2 regions of the Stenotrophomonas sp. 116085_Sma genome follow, and region 1 is predicted to be linked to the other one. Evidence: riboswitches for the same ligand, from Rfam matches in the RefSeq annotation. Region 1 holds a riboswitch; the other holds the start of a gene.
The links. Region 1 has a riboswitch for glycine ahead of ACZK0Z_RS20060 (trimeric intracellular cation channel family protein). Riboswitches for the same ligand answer to the same signal wherever they lie in the genome.

Region 1 (9,371 bases):
GTTCGCTGGACGCCTGTTCGGTATCCGGCACGCTGGCATGGGTCTGGCCCAGCGCTTCCAGATAGGTGAATTTCGAGCACGCATTGACGAAGGGCTCCGGCGTCTTCTTCTCGCCGAAGCCATACACCTTCACGCCATCGGTCAGCAGGCGCATCACCATCGGGGTGAAGTCGGCATCGCTGGACACGATGGCGAAGCCGTCCAGATTGCGCGCGTACAGCAGGTCCATGGCATCGATCACCATCGCCATGTCCGAGGCGTTCTTGCCCTTGCTGTAGGCGAACTGCTGGATCGGGCGGATCGCGTATTCGTGCAGCACGGCTTCCCAGCCCTTCAATCGCGGGCTCTTCCAGTTGCCGTAGGCGCGGCGCACGTTGGCCACGCCGTAGCGGGCCACTTCGGCCAGCACTTCGTCGATCTTCGAGGCCGGCGCGTTGTCGGCGTCGATCAACAGGGCGATGCGCTTTTCCGGTTCGCTCATGGACTCCTCGCGGGCGGTTGCCTGAACCCGAGTATCGCCGATCCACGCGGGCGCTGACGTGACAGGCGGTCGCCGTGCGAAGATGCCAGGCGCTTCCCCCAATGCCCCCACTGGAGTGAGTCGATGAGTCGCGAGCGCGTTCCCCACCTGGTCGTTGTCGGCGGCGGTTTTGCCGGTCTCTGGGCCACCCGTGCCCTGGCCCGCGAGCGCATGCGTATCACCCTGGTCGACCGCCGCAACCATCATCTGTTCCAGCCGCTGTTGTACCAGGTGGCCACCGCGGGCCTGTCCGCGCCGGATATCGCCGCACCGCTGCGCCACATCCTCGGCCACCAGCGCAATGTGGAAGTCCGCCTGGGCGAAGTGGTGGTCATCGACAAGCAGGCCCGGCAGATCCGCATGGCCGATGGCAGCGCGCTGGACTACGACAGCCTGCTGCTGGCCACCGGCGCCACCCACGCCTACTTCGGCAACGACCAATGGGCCGATGATGCGCCCGGCCTGAAGACGCTGGACGATGCCATCGCACTTCGCCGCAAGCTGCTGCTGGCCTTCGAACGCGCCGAGGCCGAACCGGACCCGGCAAAGAAAGCGGCGTGGCTGAGTTTCGCCATCGTCGGCGGCGGCCCTACCGGCGTCGAGCTGGCCGGCACGCTGGCCGAAATCGCGCGCCACACGCTGCGTAATGAATTCCGCCACATCGATCCGGCCAGCGCCAAGGTGCGGCTGGTCGAGGCCGGTCCGCGCGTGCTGTCCTCGTTCCCGGAAGTCCTTTCGCTGAAGGCGCGCCGGCAGCTGGAAAAGCTCGGCGTGGAAGTGCTGACGGGTACCCCGGTGAGCGACATCGACAGCCAGGGTTTCAAGCTCGGCGATCAGTTCGTGCCGGCACGCACCGTGGTGTGGGCCGCCGGCGTGGCCGCTTCACCGCTGGCGCGCACGCTGGACGTGCCGCTGGACCGCGCCGGACGCGTGCAGGTGCAACCGGACCTGACCCTGCCCGGTCACCCGGAGCTGTTCGTGGCCGGCGACCTGGCCGCGCTGAACCAGGCCAATGGCAAGCCGGTGCCCGGTGTGGCGCCCGCGGCCAAGCAGATGGGCAAGTACGTGGCCGAGGTGATCCGCGCGCGCCTGCACGGCAAGCCCGAACCCGGTCCGTTCAAGTACGCCGACTACGGCAACCTCGCCACGATCGGCCGCATGGCCGCGATCGTGCACCTGGGCCGGCTGCAGTTATCTGGTGTGCTGGCTTGGTGGTTCTGGCTGGCCGCGCACGTGTTCTTCCTGATCGGCTTCCGCAACCGCATCGTGGTGCTGCTGAACTGGGCGGTGGCGTACTGGAGCTACCAGCGCAGCGCACGCATCATCTTCGGTGATGACCGCGACGACCGGCGGCCGAAGCGGTAGGGCTGCACGCAACAGGGGTCGGATCCCTTTCCGCAGGAAAGGGCTCTGACCCCTTGCAGTAGATCCACGCCATGCGTGGATGAGCGCCTGTGCAGGCCGCATGGGGCTCAGCCACGCATGGCGTGGCTCTACTTCCTCATCGGGCCGCCCGGCACCCGCCGTTTCGACCATGCCCGGCAGAAATCCTCTTTTCTCGCGGTGTCGGCAATCTGCGCGGTACTCCAATGCCGGGTGATCCAGATCGTCAATGCGGTGCTGCTGAGATGCCAGCGCAGCATGTCTTGCTGCGGTTGCCGCCACAGGTGGCGTCGGGCAATCCAGAAGGCCTCCCGCTCCACTTCAGGCACCTTCTTCTTCATCACGTCCTTGTCGAAGAACTGGGCGATGAAACGCCACGGGTTCATCGGCTGGTATCCCGTTCGTGGTTCACTGGTGCACGCAGCCACACCACTCGGCACACGGTCTGCCGGCTGCGGCCGGCCTTCGACCAGCGTCAGCCCGAGCAGGTACAGCAGGCCAGGCAGCAGCGCGATGCCGGCGACCAGCACGACGACGGAGATCCATGCCTTGCCGGCGGCACGCATCAGTCACTGCGCCTTCGGCTTCGGGTACCACAGTGCGTTGACGATGACCCAGCGCTGCCCGAAGCGCCCCATGTGGAAGTAATCGACGAACCACGGTGTTTCCAGCCGCACCGAGGCAGCGCTGCCGGTCACATCCAGCACCGTGCAGCGGCGGTCCCATTGCTCCTTCGGGGTCTTCAGCGCGCCCTGCTTCGTCAGTGAGACCAGCTCTTCCTTCGACATCCGGCGCAGGCCAAGGCGCTCATCGGGTGTATCACCGAGGACCGCGCGCTTGGCCAGGTCCGGGTGCAGGGACCGTGCGACGCGCTGTGGGTCCGCCTCCAGCTGGCCGTCGACGTAGTCATGGCAGGTGGCTTCGATGGCCTCGATGGTGGCCGGGTCGGCGGCGGGGCTTATGGCTGCGGAAAGGGCGAACAGCAGGGCGATCGTGGACATCCGGGTCTCCAGCGCTGGGCGCGAGGCGATCATCGCACGGGCCGGGTAGCCCATCCACGCGTGGCGTGGATCTACTGTAGAGCCGAGCCCATGCTCGGCTTGACCATCAGGCAGCAGCAGCAACAACAGCCGAGCACGGGCTCGGCTCTACAGAAGCGCGGGATCCGGCGCCTGCAGCCAGGCCAGCTTGCGTTCGCGCGGCTGCTGCTTGAGCTGCCACTCGGCGCGCGAGGCGGCGGAACGGTCCGGGTATTCGCGTACGGCCAGCACGCGCAGTGGCGGCCGGGCCCGGGTGTAGCGCGCGCCCTTGCCGGCCTGGTGGGCGGCGAATCGCGCCTCCACATCGGTGCTGATGCCGGCGTAATAACTGCCATCGCGGCATTCGAGCAGGTACAGGAACCACGGGCGGGGGGACGGGGCCATGGCGGGATTATGCCGTGCTGCACTGCAGCGGATATACTGACGGCCGAATGCAGGAGAGAGGCGCCACGCTGGCGCCCGCCGAAGGCGCAGGCTCCCATGATCGCTCAGGCCGGTGGGCTGGAATCCCACCAACCATGCATTCGACTCGCCGAGCTGGAGAGAGGTCACCGGGCATGCCCGGGACGATCCGCCGAAGGGGCACGCGGCCCACGCCGCTGAACTCTCAGGCAAAAGGACAGCGGGAGCGGCACCGGTCATCGTCGTCCCGTCATTGCGCAGGCAGTGGCGGTAGTCGCGCATGGCCGGCCCCACCGCGCCCGGAGCCTGCCCCATGCTGCTGTCCATCATCTACCTGATCGCCATTTCCGCTGAAGCCATGACCGGCGCGCTGTCCGCCGGCCGCCGCCGCATGGACCTGTTCGGCGTGGTCATGATCGCCTGCGTCACCGCCCTCGGTGGCGGTTCGCTGCGCGACATCCTGCTCGGCCATTACCCGCTGGGTTGGGTGAAGCACCCCGAGTACCTGGGCTTCACCGTGTGCGCGGCGCTGATCGCCACATGGGTGGCGCGCTGGATGCACCACTTCCGCCGTACCTTCCTCGTGCTCGATGGCTTGGGCCTCATCGCCTTCACCCTGATCGGCTGCTCGATCGCACGCGAAGCGGGCCATGCGATGCCGATCGTGCTGATCGCCGGCATGCTGACCGGTGCGTTCGGCGGCGTGCTGCGCGACATCCTCTGCAACGAAGTACCGCTGATCTTCCAGAAGGAGCTGTACGCGATCATCGCGCTGCTGACCGGCGCGGCGTATCTGTTGCTGCTGCACTGGGGCGTGGCCGACGCCACCGCGATCCTGTGTTGCCTCGGTGGCGGGTTTGCGCTGCGCCTGTTGGCGATCCACTACCGCTGGGAAATGCCGAAGTTCGTGTATCACGACGAGGTGCATTGAACGATGGCGTGTTCGCCGGGCATGGCCCGGCGCTACCAGTCAAAGCCTGCACCACCCCGGCGATGTACCTGGCGCTGTCGCACATACGCAGCGCCAGGCGCATCGCCGGTGCGGACGGGTCGGCCTCCAACTCCGACCGACCCTGATCGCGGCCGCACCCCCGCAGGCGCTGGCCGCCATCCACACACATGCCGCACTCAGGCGGCTTCCATCAGGCGGCTTCGGACACCTTCACTTCACGACGGGCGCGCACGGCCGCAGCCAGTCGCTCCAGCACCGTCACGGTGGTGTCCCAGTCGATGCAGCCATCGGTGATGCTCTGCCCGTAGACCAGCGGCTGGCCTTCCACCAGTTCCTGGCGGCCACCGACCAGATGGCTCTCGATCATCACACCGACGATGCGCTGTTCGCCGTCTTCCAACTGAACGGCGATCTCTTCGATCACCTTCGGCTGGTTCTCGGGGTTCTTCAGGCTGTTGGCATGGCTGGCGTCGATCATCAGGCGCGTCGGCAGCTTGGCCTTGGCCAGCGCCTGGCAGGCCTCGGCCACACTGCCTGCATCGTAGTTCGGCTGCTTGCCACCGCGCAGGATCACGTGGCAATCCGGGTTGCCGGTGGTCGAAACAATGGCGGTGCCACCCTGCTTGGTGACCGACAGGAAGTGATGCGGATTGGAGGCCGCACCCACCGCGTCGGCGGCGATCTTCACGTTGCCATCGGTGCCGTTCTTGAAGCCGACCGGGCACGACAGTCCCGAGGCCAGTTCGCGGTGCACCTGGCTTTCGGTGGTGCGCGCACCAATGGCACCCCAGGCCACCAGATCGGCAATGTACTGCGGCGAGATCACGTCGAGGAACTCGACGCCGGCCGGCAGGCCCAGCTTGTTGATGTCGCGCAGCAGGCCACGGGCGATGCGCAGGCCCTTGTCGATCCTGAAGCTGCCATCCAGGTCCGGATCGTTGATCAAGCCCTTCCAGCCCACCGTGGTACGCGGCTTCTCGAAGTACACGCGCATGACGATTTCCAGCTCGCCGGCCAGTGCGTCACGCAGCGGCTTCAGGCGCTGGGCGTATTCGATGGCGGCGTGCGGGTCGTGGATCGAGCACGGGCCGACCACCACCGCCAGGCGGTCGTCACGGCCATGCAGGATCTGGTGCAGGGCCGCGCGCGAGGCGCTGACGGTGTCGGAGGCTTCATCGTCACACGGCAGCATCGCCAGCAGCTGGGCAGGCGGTGTCAGCGGTTCGATGGTGCGGATACGCAGGTCGTCGGTGTGCGGGGGCATTGGGGGGGAGGTCTCCGGAACGTTGGGGGTCCCCAGCGTGGCGGCATGAAAAAAGCCGCCAGGTTCGCTGGCGGCTTTCGGGAATGCGTCTGAAGCTTTCTTCAGGGTGAGCGCAGTCCTTCCTCCGCCAGTGGCTTCGGAAAGTAATACCAGTAAAAGCTGGTGGGGGCTGCGTTCATGGGTTCTATTGATAGCACAGCTTCTGCGCAGTGCAAAATGTTTCATCCGCAACTGGGGGCGCGGTTCAGCGAGTCGCGCACCTGGGCCATCCATGCGGCGCCAGGCACGCGAAGTCGCTCATCTGCCATGCACTTCCACGTCCAGCAGCAGGCCTTCATGGATGTCGGCCCAGCGCTCCAGCACGCGCCCCAGTTCCTGCCGGGCCTCATCCAGCTGCTCGGGATTGAGCAGGGAACGGGCGGTGTAAAGGTCGGATACCAGCCGCCGCAGGAGCGGTTCCGGGATCGCCACCGACGGCCCTTCCACCTGCGGCAGCTGCAGCGCCGGGGTGTCGCCAAGCGGGCCGTACAGCGTTACCTGGAGCGTGCTCTGCATGATCGACTTCCGTGCGGATGGACAGGGGCAGTGCACTGTTTACCGCGTCCGGGTGACAGGCGCATGTGCCATGCGCGTCCGAAGGCGCCGCTACAAGGCAGCCAGATCGGCCAGGTGCTGCCCCATCCCATCGTCCGCGCCGACGACATTGGTGGTGGCGAAGTACTGATGCCAACCGGTGGCGGCAATGCCTTCCACCAGGGCATCGGCGTCTTCCCGGCTCGCACATCTCCAGACAGCATGGAACTGCTCGCTGCCGCCGTGCGCTGCATCCGCGGCCACGCGGCCCATCGCCACCGGCGTGATGCGGGCCGGATCGAACTGTTGCATGCCGGCGCCGATGCGGGCGAAGAAGGCGGTGCGCTGGTCACGCGGGAGCGCAGTCCAGGCAGGGGTGGCTGTGTAGAGCTCGATGAAGATGTGGGACATGGGGTTCTTCCTTGAGGGTTTGAGGGTTGCCGGCCAGCGGCCGGCACTACCGCAGCGAGCGTAGTGCGCGCCTGCGGATGTAGGCGTTGGCGCTGCCGTCGTGTTCACGCTGCCAGCGCGCGCACAGATCGCGCAGCCAGCGCGGCTGGGTCTTGCCGGCATCGTTGAGCCAGTTGCCAACCGAGTCCTGTACGTAGCGATCCGGATCGTCGGCCAGCGCTTCAAGCAGTGGCAATGCATGGTCCGGGTGCTGCTTGAACAACGCGATGTGCGTGGCCCACACGCCACGCGGGCGCAGTGCTTCGCAGGCGAAGCGACGCAGGTAGGGTGAAGCTTGCTGCGTCCATGGCTGCAGGCACTCCAGCGCCTGCAACGGTGCAGCAACGATATCTGCACGCAGCGCGAGCCACGCCCACTCACGCACGCCGAAGTGCGGATCATCGGCGAGCGGACGCATCGCACGCAGCTTGGCCGGTAACGTTGCGCTGGCATCGCTGCCAATCAGGTAGCAGGCCCAGCCACGCACGGAATCGGACGCATGCTCCTGCCATTTCGCAGGAGCGCCCTGCCCGCTTTCGCGCAGCAACCGGGCAGCCAGGGCCATGCGCTGGGTGATGCCCTTGCCTTCAGCATCGCGCATGCGGTGCAGCGCGTCATGTTCAAGTGCGGGTGCCACCGCCTGTAACAGCGCTGCGAAATCCACCGCCAGGCATTCGGCCAGGTGGCTGGCGGCGACGCTGCCAGTGTTGAGCGCATTCAATCGCTCAGCCGTCACGGTCCCGCTCATGCCCCACGACCTGTATCGGTGTGCTGCCAGACCTTGTGCAGCAGCTGCGACAACTGCTGCTGTTCTTCCGCGTCCAATCCGCTGAACAAGCCGCCTATCCATTGCGTGTGCTGGTTGAACAGCGCCTCGGCCAGGCACTTCCCCTGTGTGGTCAGCACGATCTGCAGGCGCCTGCCGTCTTCGGCGTCACTGCGCCGCTGCAGCAGCCCTTCGCGCTGCAGGCCATCGATCAGGCCACTGATCGTGGCGCGGGTGACACCTGCGCGCTCGGCCAGTTCATGCGGTGGCAGTGTGCCACCGGCACCGTGCAGCAGGAAAAGCACGGTGAATCGCCCTTCACTGAGCCCGTGCGGCGCCAGGCGTGTGGCGCAGTCGCGATCGATGGCCGATGACAGCGACAGCAACTGGAAACACAGGCGCAGCTGCGCGACGCCAGTATGGCCGCGCCGTTGCGCTTCATCCAGCAGGGCACTGTGCTTGGCTTCCAGCATGGCTTCATCCAATATGATTAGGCGCCTAATCATATGCTATAGCATAGGCATTACGTTAATATCCCAGCGATATCAGGAAACCGGCCCCAGCAGCAGGCGTGCGATCAGTCCGCCGCCATCACGCTGCAGCAGCAGAAGCTCGCCCCCATGCCGTCGTGCGACGTTGGCCGCCACCGCCAGGCCCAGGCCGGTCCCACCCGTGGCGCGGCTGCGCGAGCTCTCGCTGCGCTGGAAGGGTTGCAGCAGGCGTGCGCGGTCGTCCTCGGCGATGCCCGGGCCGCGGTCCATCACATCCAGCTGCATCCGATTGCCTGCCATGGCGGCGTGCAGGTCTACCGCACCGGCGTAGCGGTCTGCGTTGTCGATGAGGTTGTCGATCGCCCGCCGCAGCAGGAGCGCGTCACCCTGCCACGGCAGGGCATCCGGTCCCTCGATGGAGATTTCGATGCCGCGCAGCAGGGCACTGTGCACGCATTCCTCCAGCAACGCGGCCAGATCCAGCGGCCGCAACTGCAGTGGTTGCAGTTCGCCGCGTGCGTAATCGAGCACCTGCTCGATCATCGTATCCATGCGTTCGATGTCAGCCACCATCCGCGCGGCCTGTGCCGGCGGTGCGAACTCCGCACGCAGACGCAGGCCGGTCAACGGCGTGCGCAGGTCGTGCGCTACTGCGGCCAGCATGCGCGTCATGTCCTGGGCCTGTTCGCGCAGGCGCTCGCGCCCGGTGCTGATCGCTGCGGCCAGCATCTGTACTTCGCGTGGGCCGTCGTCCGGCAGTGGTGTGCCGTCCTGCAGTTCGACCTGTGCACTGGCCTCGGCCAGCCGCCGCAGCGGCCGTCCCAGGCGGACCGATGCCCAGGCGGCAAGGGGTGCCAACAGCACGGTCCCCGCTACCAGCGCCAGCACGACCTGCCGACGCCACGCCGCCAGATCGCTGTGGTCGCTGCCGACCACGTGCCATCGGCCATCAGCTTGGCGCACCGCCAGTTCAAAGGGTGACCACTGCATCTTGGTCAGCACTGACACCTGCGCCTGCAACGCGTCCGTCCGTGCATTTCCATCGAGTTCCATGCCGCCTTCGATGACCTTCACATCAGGCGCCTTGCCGCGGCCACTCCAGACCAACCGCACGTGTTCCAGCGGCAGGCCCATCTGCGACGCAACCAGGTGGGTGAGCCAGCCATTGCTGCTGCCCTGCGGCGGCGACGCACGGGTTTCGAGATGCAGCCCCAGCGGCATGGCGGGCCGTTCGCCACGAACGACCTGCATGGCCTGGTCCAGCCGCATGGGGGGCGGTGCGGGTCGTGGCATCCAGCCCACCACCGCGACGCTGACCAGCGTGGCCAGCAGCAGGCTGGCCAGGGCCACCATCGCGATCCAGCGTGCAGTGGACCAACGAGCCCTCACAGCACATGTACCTCGGCGCCGAAGCGATAGCCTTCGCCGCGCAGCGTCTGCACAAGCGCTTCCGCGCCGGGAGCCGCCTGGCCCAGCTTGCGGCGCAGCCGGCTGATCGCCAGATCGACGGCGCGGTCGACGCTGTCGCTG
Region 2 (9,371 bases), 680 kb from region 1:
GCGCCACGTCGGCACCGGTGAACACCATGCGGTCCAGGGAAGGGGAAAGAACGCGGCGCTCTTTCAGCGCCACCTCGAACAGGCGGTAGGTCTGCTGCGCAGCCATGGGAACCTCATGCAACGACATCGGATCGGCTGGCTGTCGTGCATCCACGCACCGGCTGGCTGGAGTCCCCAGCCTAGTCCGGTCATTCCTCGCCGCAAGCCTTTCGGGCATCGCGGCCCGCCCTACCCCTGCGCGCTGCTCAATGGTCCGTGCAGGCTGCCTGCGCCGCGCGTTCACGCTGGTGTTCCCAGTACCAGAACACGAAGCCGGCAGCGAAGAACGCGGCCTGCCCCAGCGCCAGGTGCAGCGGGCTGGCACTGAGCAGCGGCGACACCACGCCCGCCACCACCGTGCTGATCATCAGCTGCACGAAGGCCTGCAGCGACGACGCCAGGCCACGCTGGTGCGGGTACATGTCCAGCACCGCCAGGGCCAGGATGGGGAAGATCAGCGACATGCCCATGCCGCCCAGGAAGATCGGCAGCACCGCCCACGGCAGCACGAACTGCGGCGACAGCGCCACGTAGCCGACATTCAGCAGCGCCGACAGCGCGCACAGGCTGAAACCGATGGCGACCTGGCGTGTGGGCGTGGTGTGCCCGGCCATGCGCCCGGACAGGAACGAGCCGGTGGTCATGCCGCCGATGGTGGGGATGAACAACCACGCGAAACCGCCCTCGCCCAGGTGCAGGTGCTGCATCACGAACACCGGCGCCGAGGAGATGTACAGGAAGATGCCGCCGAAACCGATGCTGCCGGCCAGCGCCAGGCGCAGGAAGCGCGGGTTGAAGCCGATGCGCACGTAGTCACGCAGCAGCACGCGCGGCGACAGCGGCACCCGCGCCTCGACCGGATGGGTTTCCGGCAGGAAGCGCGCGGTGGCCGCCAGCAGGACCAGTGCGAACACCACCAGGAACCAGAAGATCAGCGGCCAACCTGCGCCACTGAGCAGGATCCAGCCACCGATGATCGGTGCGATGGCCGGGGCGATGCCGAACAGCATCGACACCTGGCTCATCAGCCGCTGGGCATCGTGGCCGTGGTACAGGTCGCGGATCACCGCGCGGCCGACGATCATGCCGACACCTGCCGACAGGCCCTGCAGCGCGCGGAACGCCAGCAGCGTGCTCAGGTCGGTGGACAGCGCACAGCCGACCGAGGCGCCGACGAACACCACCAGGCCGCCCAGGATCACCCGCTTGCGGCCCCAGGCATCGGACAGCGGACCGTGCGCCAGGCTCATCAGGCCGTAGAACAGCAGGTACACGCTGATGGTCTGCTGCACCGCCACCTCGTCCACCGCCAGGCGCTGGGCCAGCTGCGGGAACGCCGGGAAGATGGTGTCGATCGAGAACGGGCCGAACATGGCCAGGCCGGCAAGCAGCAGGGCCATGCGGCGGGTGGAGGGGGCAACAGCGGCGGTCATGGAGGAAACGTCCGGCAGGGCCATGCGGGGCAAGCACGGCGGGCGCCGGTCCCGCAGCAACGGGGACGGCGCCAGATGAATTCGGGTATCCGCCCATCATAGGTGGGGATTGCGCTTGATGCCATGCAGCACTGCACAAAACGCACGGCCGGGCCATCGGCCATTCAGGCGCGGCGGTCAGGGGGCGGAGGCGGCCGCCGCGCCCGCAACGGGCTATAATCAGCGGGCAACACGGTGGGAGAAGCGGAACACCGCTGCCGAAGGCGCAACGCCCGTAATCGCTCAGGCCCGATACCACCCGTAACACAACTCTGGAGAGACCGGTTCGATCCGGCGCCGAAGGGGCACGAAGCTGCGGTTTTCCGCGCTTTTAAACTCTCAGGCAAAAGGACAGAGGGGCGCCCCGCAGACCGCCGACCGGCGGCTTGTGCCCGTGCGTGTGCCCTTTCCTGACGGATCCTTCGCCATGTCCCAGAACACCCCTTCCCTGCGTGAGCTCGAGCACCACAACGCGTTCGTCGAGCGCCACATCGGCCCCAATGACGCCGAGATCGCGCAGATGCTCGACGTCGTCGGCCACGCGTCGCTGGATGCGATGACCGATGCCATCGTGCCGGCCAAGATCAAGTCGCCGGCGCCGCTGGCGCTGCCGGAGTCGATGACCGAAGTGCAGGCACTGGCGAAGATCCGTGCGATCGCCGACAAGAACACCGTGCTGCGCAGCTTCATCGGCCAAGGCTACTACGGCACCCACACGCCGAACGTGATCCTGCGCAACATCCTGGAAAACCCGGCGTGGTACACCGCCTACACCCCGTACCAGGCGGAAATCTCGCAGGGCCGCATGGAAGCGCTGATCAACTTCCAGACCCTGTGCGCCGACCTGACCGGCATGGAAATCGCCAACGCCTCGCTGCTGGACGAAGCCACCGCCGCTGCTGAAGCGATGACCCTGGCCAAGCGTTCGGCCAAGTCCAAGTCGGACACCTTCTTCGTGCACGACGCCGTGCATCCGCAGACGCTGGAACTGCTGCGTACCCGCGCCGAGCCCATGGGCATCGTGCTGCGCGTCGGCACCCCGGCCGAAGCGCTGGAAGCGGAAGCCTTCGGCCTGCTGCTGCAGTATCCGGATACCTTCGGCCAGGTGGGCGACTACAAGGCGCTGGTCGATGCCGTGCACGCACGCGGCGGCCTGGTGGCCGTGGCCACCGACCTGCTGGCCCTGACCCTGCTGGCCGCCCCGGGCGAATGGGGCGCGGACATCGTGGTCGGCAACAGCCAGCGTTTCGGCGTGCCGTTCGGCTTCGGTGGCCCGCACGCCGCCTTCATGGCCTGCCGTGACGCCTACAAGCGCTCGATGCCGGGCCGCCTGATCGGTGTTTCGGTCGATGCCCAGGGCAACCCGGCCTACCGCCTGACCCTGCAGACCCGCGAGCAGCACATCCGCCGCGAGAAGGCGACTTCCAACATCTGTACCGCGCAGGTGCTGCTGGCGGTGATGGCCTCGATGTACGCCGTTTACCACGGCCCGGAAGGCCTGACCCGCATTGCCCGCCGCACCCATCGCCTGGCCTCGATCCTGGCCGCAGCGCTGCGCAATGCCGGCGTGCAGGTCGGTGGCGATTTCTTCGACACCCTGCATGTCACCGGCGTGCATGCCGATGAGATCCATGCCAAGGCGCGCGCCGCCGGCTACAACCTGCGCGCGATCGACAGCGACTCGGTCGGCATCAGCCTGGACGAAACCACCACCCGCGCCGACATCGTTGCCGTGGCGGCCGTGTTCGGTGCCTCGCTGGACGTCGACGCGCTGGATGCCAGCACCGCCGACGCGCTGCCGGCCGGCCTGCTGCGCCAGTCCGCGTTCCTGACCCACCCGGTGTTCAACACCCACCACAGCGAGCACGAGCTGCTGCGCTACCTGCGTTCGCTGGCCGACAAGGACCTGGCGATGGATCGCACGATGATCCCGCTGGGTTCGTGCACCATGAAGCTCAACGCCACCGCCGAGATGATTCCGGTGACCTGGCCGGAGTTCTCGCAGATCCACCCGCTGGTGCCGGCCGACCAGGCGCTGGGCTACAAGGAACTGATCGACACGCTGGAAGCGATGCTGGTCGAATGCACCGGCTACGACGCAGTCAGCCTGCAACCGAATTCCGGCGCGCAGGGTGAGTACGCCGGCCTGCTGGCGATCCGCGCCTACCACCGCTCGCGCGGCGAGGGCCACCGCGACATATGCCTGATCCCGGATTCGGCACATGGCACCAACCCGGCTTCGGCGCAGATGTGCGGCATGAAGGTCGTGGTGACCAAGACCGACGCCAACGGCAACGTTGACGTCGAGGACATCCGCCTCAACGCCGAGAAGTACAGCGACCGCCTGGCCGCGATCATGATGACCTACCCGTCCACGCACGGCGTGTTCGAGGAAGAGGTGGTCGAGATCTGCGAGATCATCCACAAGCACGGCGGCCAGGTGTACACCGACGGCGCCAACATGAACGCCCTGGTCGGCGTCGCCAAGCCGGGCAAGTGGGGTTCGGACGTTTCACACCTGAACCTGCACAAGACCTTCTGCATCCCGCACGGCGGTGGTGGCCCGGGCGTCGGCCCGTGCGCGGTCAAGGAGCACCTGGCCCCGTTCCTGCCGGGCAAGCTGGGTGACAACGGTCCGGTCGGCATGGTCAGCGCCGCCAGCTTCGGCAGTGCATCGATCCTGCCGATCAGCTGGATGTACATCGCGATGATGGGCCGTGAAGGCCTGCGCAAGGCCACACAGGTCGCGCAGCTCAACGCCAACTACATCGCCAAGCGCCTGGCCCCGCACTTCAAGACCCTGTACACCGGCCGCAACGGCCTGGTGGCGCATGAGTGCATCCTGGACGTTCGTCCGCTGGAGAAGACCAGCGGCATCGGCGCCGAGGACGTGGCCAAGCGCCTGATCGACTTCGGCTTCCATGCCCCGACCCTGAGCTTCCCGGTGGCTGGCACGCTGATGGTCGAACCGACCGAGAGCGAGTCGCTGCACGAGCTGGACCGCTTCATCAACGCGATGATCCAGATCCGCGAGGAAATCACCGCGATCGAAGACGGCCGCCTGGACCGCGAGGACAACCCGCTGAAGAACGCGCCGCACACCGCGACCGCGGTGACCGCCAGCGAGTGGACCCACGCCTACCCGCGCGAACTGGCCGCCTTCCCGCTGGCCAGCCTGAAGCAGAGCAAGTACTGGCCGCCGGTGGCCCGCGTCGACAACGTGTATGGCGACAAGAACGTGATGTGCGCCTGCATCCCGGTCGATGCCTACAAGGATGATGAAGTCGAGGCTTGATTCCTCGCTGCATCGGTAAAGAGAACGGCCCGCGCAAGCGGGCCGTTTTCATGAGGGTGTGTGGACCAAGGTCCACACCCACAAGCATCCGATCACGGGTCCGGCATCTGCCCCAGGCTCAGCTGCCACGACACGCCGAAGCGGTCCTGCACCCAGCCGTAGCGGTTGCTGAAGTCATAGTCGCCCACCGGCATCAACCAGTGCCCACCCTCGCCCAGCACGCGCGCGGCGCGCTCGAACTGCTCGGCACCGGAACACTCGACGAACAGCGAGATCGATGGGCTGAAGGTGAAGTCGTGCACGTCCAGGCTGTCGAAGCACAGGTAGTGGGTGCCACCCAGCAGGAAGATGGCCTGGCGGACCTGCCCAGGCACACCGGCACCGGCGCCCTCGGGGTGGCGCTGCAGGGCAAGCAGGCGGAAATCGGCGAAGGCTTCGGCGTACAGGGCCAGGGCGGCCTCGGCCTGGCCGGTGAACATCAGGAAGGGACGGCTGCGCAGCATGCGGTACTCCCGGTCGACGGGCCGGTGACGGCCCACGCAAGCAGGATTACACGCCGAATGTATGCCCTCTGTAGAGCCGAGCCCATGCTCGGCTGACATCTGCCCGAACGGCAGCCGACCGTAGGGTCGGCTCTACGGGATCACGCCTCGCGCATGCGCCGGGCGATGGCACTGCCGGCCGCGATCGTAGCGGTCAGTGCCACCATCGACAGGAACTGCAGGCGGGTATGCGACTCGCTCAGCAGCAGGCCGAAGATCAGCGCCAGGATGCCCAGCGCGCACACCGTCAGCCACGGGAAACCGGCCATGCGGAACGGCAGGCGGGTGCCCAGGCGATCGGCGCGGCGGCGCAGCACCAGCTGCGAGACCAGCGACAGCGTCCACACCAGCAGGCAGGTGGAACCGACGATGTTCAGCAGCACCGGCAGCACCCGGTCCGGGAACAGCAGTTCCATCACCGTGGCGGCGAAACCGAACAGCACGCTGGCCAGCACGGCAATGACCGGCACCTGGCGCGGGTCGGTCCAGCCCAACACCGCCGGCGCTTCACGACGCTGCGCCAGCGAGTACATCATGCGCGAGGCGCCGTAGAGATTGGCATTGAGCGCCGACAGCAGCGCGATCACCGCGATCAGGGTGATGGCGGTGCCCGCGCCCGGGATGCGGGCGATATCCAGCACCGCAGCGAACGGCGATTTCAGCGCCTCGCTGGTCCACGGCACTACGGCGATGATCACGCTCAGCGAGCCGATGTAGAACACCAGGATGCGCCAGGCCACGGTGCGGATGGCGCGGGCGATGCTGCGCTCCGGATCTTCGGTTTCGGCCGCGGCCACGGCCACGATCTCGGTGCCCCCGAAAGCGAACACGACAACCAGCAGCGCCGCACCGATGCCGGCCAGGCCCTTCGGGGCGAAGCCACCATGTTCGGTGAAGTTGCTCAGGCCCGGTGAGGTCACCTGCGGCAGCCAGCCCATCAGCAGCGCCACGCCGATGGCAATGAAGGCCAGGATCGCCGCGACCTTGAGGATGGCGAACCAGAATTCGAACTCGCCGAAGTTCTTCACCCCGAGCAGGTTGATCGCAGTGAAGAACAGCATGAAGGCCAACGCCGCCATCGGTACCGGTACCGCCGGCCAGACCGTGGCCAGCAGCCCGGCCGCGCCCACTGCTTCGGCAGCGATCACGATCACCAGCTGCACCCACCACAGCCAGCCCACGGTGGCGCCGGCGGTGGCGCCCATGGCATCGGCGGCATACACCGAGAACGCGCCACTGGTCGGCTTGGCCGCCGCCATCTCGCCCAGTGCGTTCATCACGATGATCACCAGCGCGCCGGCCACCAGGTAGGACACCAGCACCGCCGGACCGGCCGCCTGCACGCCCACGCCCGAGCCGAGGAACAGCCCGGCGCCGATGGCGCTGCCCAGGCCCATCATGATCAGCTGGCGGGGCTTGAGCGAATGTCCGAGGCGGGACGGCGAAGCGGTCGGAATCGAGTTGGGCATCGGCGGGGCTGGCGGCGGGCTACAGGGGCGACACCTTACCCTGTCCCATGCCCGCGGGGATAGGCACAGCGCAGCAGGCCACTCAGGCCAGTGCGGGCTCGCCGACGTTGCCGCCGATACGGGCGCGGTAGGCGCGCGGCGAGAAACCGGTTTCAGCCTTGAACTTGCGGGTGAAGGCGCTCTGGTCGCTGAAACCGCAGGCCTGGCCGATGCTGGCGATGCTCTCGTCACCGTGCAGCAGGTGCATGGCCATCTGGATCCGCAGCCGGGTCAGCACCTGCTGCGGGGTCATCTGGAACACCTTGCGGAAGCTGCGCTCCAGCTTGGACAGCGAAAAGCCGGTGATGTCCAGCAGGGTCTGCATGCGCACGTTCTCGGCGTAGTGCGCGTTGAGGTGGGCCAGTGCCAGTCGCAGCTGTTCGTACTGGGTACCCAGACTGTCCTTCTGGCCAAGGTCACGGGAAATGCCGATCAGCCCCTCGATGGCCCCATCGACCACCAGCGGGCGCTTGCAGGTCAGGCACCAGCCCGGTTCGCGGTTGGCGAACAGGTGCAGCTCCATCAGGTTCTCGATCACCTCGCCGGACAGCACGCGGGCGTCCTGGTCGACGTAGTCCGCGCTGAGGCCGGTCGGGTAGATTTCGGCCGCGGTGCGCCCGATCACGTCCTTGCGCGCGCGCAGGCCCAGCCGCCGCAGCATGGTCTGGTTGACGTGGGTGTAACGCCCCTGGAGATCCTTGATGAAGAACAGCACATCCGGGATGGCGTCGAACAGGGCTTCGATGTCGGCGGGCTCGACTCGCATGCGGCAAGCATAGCCGAGGCCCCTTGCCGGTGCGATCACCCTTGCGGGACTTGCGCTTAACGCTGCCAGGTCCACCGTGAGGCCAGTTCCTGCCGGAGACCGGTCATGCCCCGCGGTGACAAGTCCGCCTATACCGAAAAGCAGAAGCGCCAAGCCGAGCACATCGAGGACAGCGAGCGCGAGCGTGGTGCCAGTAAAAGCACCGCCGAACGCATCGCCTGGGCCACCGTGAACAAGCAGGATGGTGGGGGCAAGCGCAGTAGCAGTGGGCGCAAGGCGGCGAAGAAGGCGACCACCAAGAAGTCACCCGCCCGTAGTTGACACCCACGATGACCGTTCCGGCCCTTGTGCCCGAACTCGCCGATTGGCTTGCACCACCCGCCGGAAGGTCAAATCATTGGAGACGCCGATCCTGGAGCCCTCAGAAATCCTGAACCTGCACGGGATCGGACCTGCCAACCCGTACTCTTGGTCCACATGAATCCAGAAACGCTGCTTGATGCTTTCCAGAATGCACACAACGAATACTTCCATCTGCTGATGAAGCATTACCCGTCTGGCAGAAAGCAGGGCCATGACGACGAATTCGGGGCACCCCGGCTCTACGAGCTTGCAGTGGAGGTTCATGCATGCTCGATTGCATTGGGCCCAACGCCATTGAAACGATTGTGTGCGCTGGGGCTGGAGCAACTCTACCCATTCGACAATCCCGTGGATATCTACACGTGGCGAGTCGAAGTAAGACAAAAGAAGATCCCGCACACTCTATTCGCATCAATTGCCATTCGGATCGATTCCGAACTTGCCAGAATGCGTCGGCTACTCGAACTGACGCCAGATGCGCTGGTCAACGAGCTTCTGCCCGACCGGCAGTTCCTGCGTCACAGCGGCGAACCATTTTTCCCCGAATCCAAGGCTGAAGCGACGGGTACAGCACCTGCGTCAATGGACAATGCCGCCTTGGGGTCGGTGATGTACGTCGGCAGTATCCACGTGAACTCGGCACCAGAGCATCAAGCCGTGAACAAGCTGGAACGCCTGGAGAAAACCACGGCCATCGGCTCGCACTCATCCACCATCATCAATGCGATTCGGCTGTTCTTCGGCACCTAGCATTGGCATGAACAATCCAAATGCGCGCGCTGGAGCCACTCCAGCGCGCGAGCCATTCATCACGCGGCGGACTTTGACCGCATAGACCTGTCCTGCACTTCACCTTCCACCTTGAACACCGACACCGACGTGGTCAGTGCATGCGCCTGCTCCTCCAGCGCGCGGCTGGCCGCGGTCGCTTCTTCCACCAGTGCAGCGTTCTGCTGGGTCACCTGGTCCATCTGCACCACCACCTGGTTGACCTGCTCGATACCGGCCGCCTGTTCCTTGCTGGCCGCTGCGATGTCGCTCATCAGCTGGGTGGTGCGCGAGCTGGCCTGGGCCACGCGCGCAATGGCGGCTTCGGATTCAACGGTGACCGCCAGGCCACTCTTCACCTTGGCAGCGGCGTCTTCGATCAGTTCCTTGATCTCTTTGGCGGCCACGCCGGCACGCTGCGCGAGCGTGCGCACTTCGCTGGCAACCACGGCAAACCCACGGCCCTGCTCGCCCGCACGGGCGGCTTCCACCGCAGCATTCAGCGCCAGGATGTTGGTCTGGAACGCGATGCCGTCGATCACCGTGGAGATCTCCGAGATGCGTGCCGATGACTGATCGATCTCGCCCATCACCGATGCCATCTGTGCCATGGCCTGC

Region 2: linked by a shared signal. The riboswitch ahead of gcvP (aminomethyl-transferring glycine dehydrogenase) and the one ahead of ACZK0Z_RS20060 (trimeric intracellular cation channel family protein) in region 1 are both predicted to bind glycine.

Annotation. Positions count from the first base shown of each region.
Region 1 covers NZ_CM151057.1:4,332,471-4,341,841, forward strand. The annotation lists gene ACZK0Z_RS20035 (NYN domain-containing protein) at 1-481, opposite strand, end outside; gene ACZK0Z_RS20040 (NAD(P)/FAD-dependent oxidoreductase) at 605-1,885, shown strand; gene ACZK0Z_RS20045 (hypothetical protein) at 2,014-2,469, opposite strand; gene ACZK0Z_RS20050 (nuclear transport factor 2 family protein) at 2,473-2,904, opposite strand; gene ACZK0Z_RS20055 (GIY-YIG nuclease family protein) at 3,052-3,327, opposite strand; glycine riboswitch at 3,368-3,457, shown strand; glycine riboswitch at 3,471-3,574, shown strand; gene ACZK0Z_RS20060 (trimeric intracellular cation channel family protein) at 3,659-4,276, shown strand; gene ACZK0Z_RS20065 (3-deoxy-7-phosphoheptulonate synthase) at 4,488-5,561, opposite strand; gene ACZK0Z_RS20070 (hypothetical protein) at 5,859-6,116, opposite strand; gene ACZK0Z_RS20075 (DUF6616 family protein) at 6,207-6,545, opposite strand; gene ACZK0Z_RS20080 (DNA alkylation repair protein) at 6,592-7,332, opposite strand; gene ACZK0Z_RS20085 (MarR family winged helix-turn-helix transcriptional regulator) at 7,329-7,823, opposite strand; gene ACZK0Z_RS20090 (sensor histidine kinase) at 7,896-9,194, opposite strand; gene ACZK0Z_RS20095 (response regulator transcription factor) at 9,227-9,371, opposite strand, start outside.
Region 2 covers NZ_CM151057.1:3,652,098-3,661,468, forward strand. The annotation lists gene ACZK0Z_RS17095 (siderophore-interacting protein) at 1-106, opposite strand, end outside; gene ACZK0Z_RS17100 (multidrug effflux MFS transporter) at 246-1,472, opposite strand; glycine riboswitch at 1,774-1,876, shown strand; gene gcvP (aminomethyl-transferring glycine dehydrogenase) at 1,939-4,806, shown strand; gene ACZK0Z_RS17110 (VOC family protein) at 4,899-5,309, opposite strand; gene ACZK0Z_RS17115 (amino acid permease) at 5,450-6,817, opposite strand; gene ACZK0Z_RS17120 (helix-turn-helix transcriptional regulator) at 6,900-7,622, opposite strand; partial or broken gene ACZK0Z_RS17125 (hypothetical protein) at 7,728-7,937, shown strand; gene ACZK0Z_RS17130 (hypothetical protein) at 8,100-8,735, shown strand; gene ACZK0Z_RS17135 (methyl-accepting chemotaxis protein) at 8,795-9,371, opposite strand, start outside.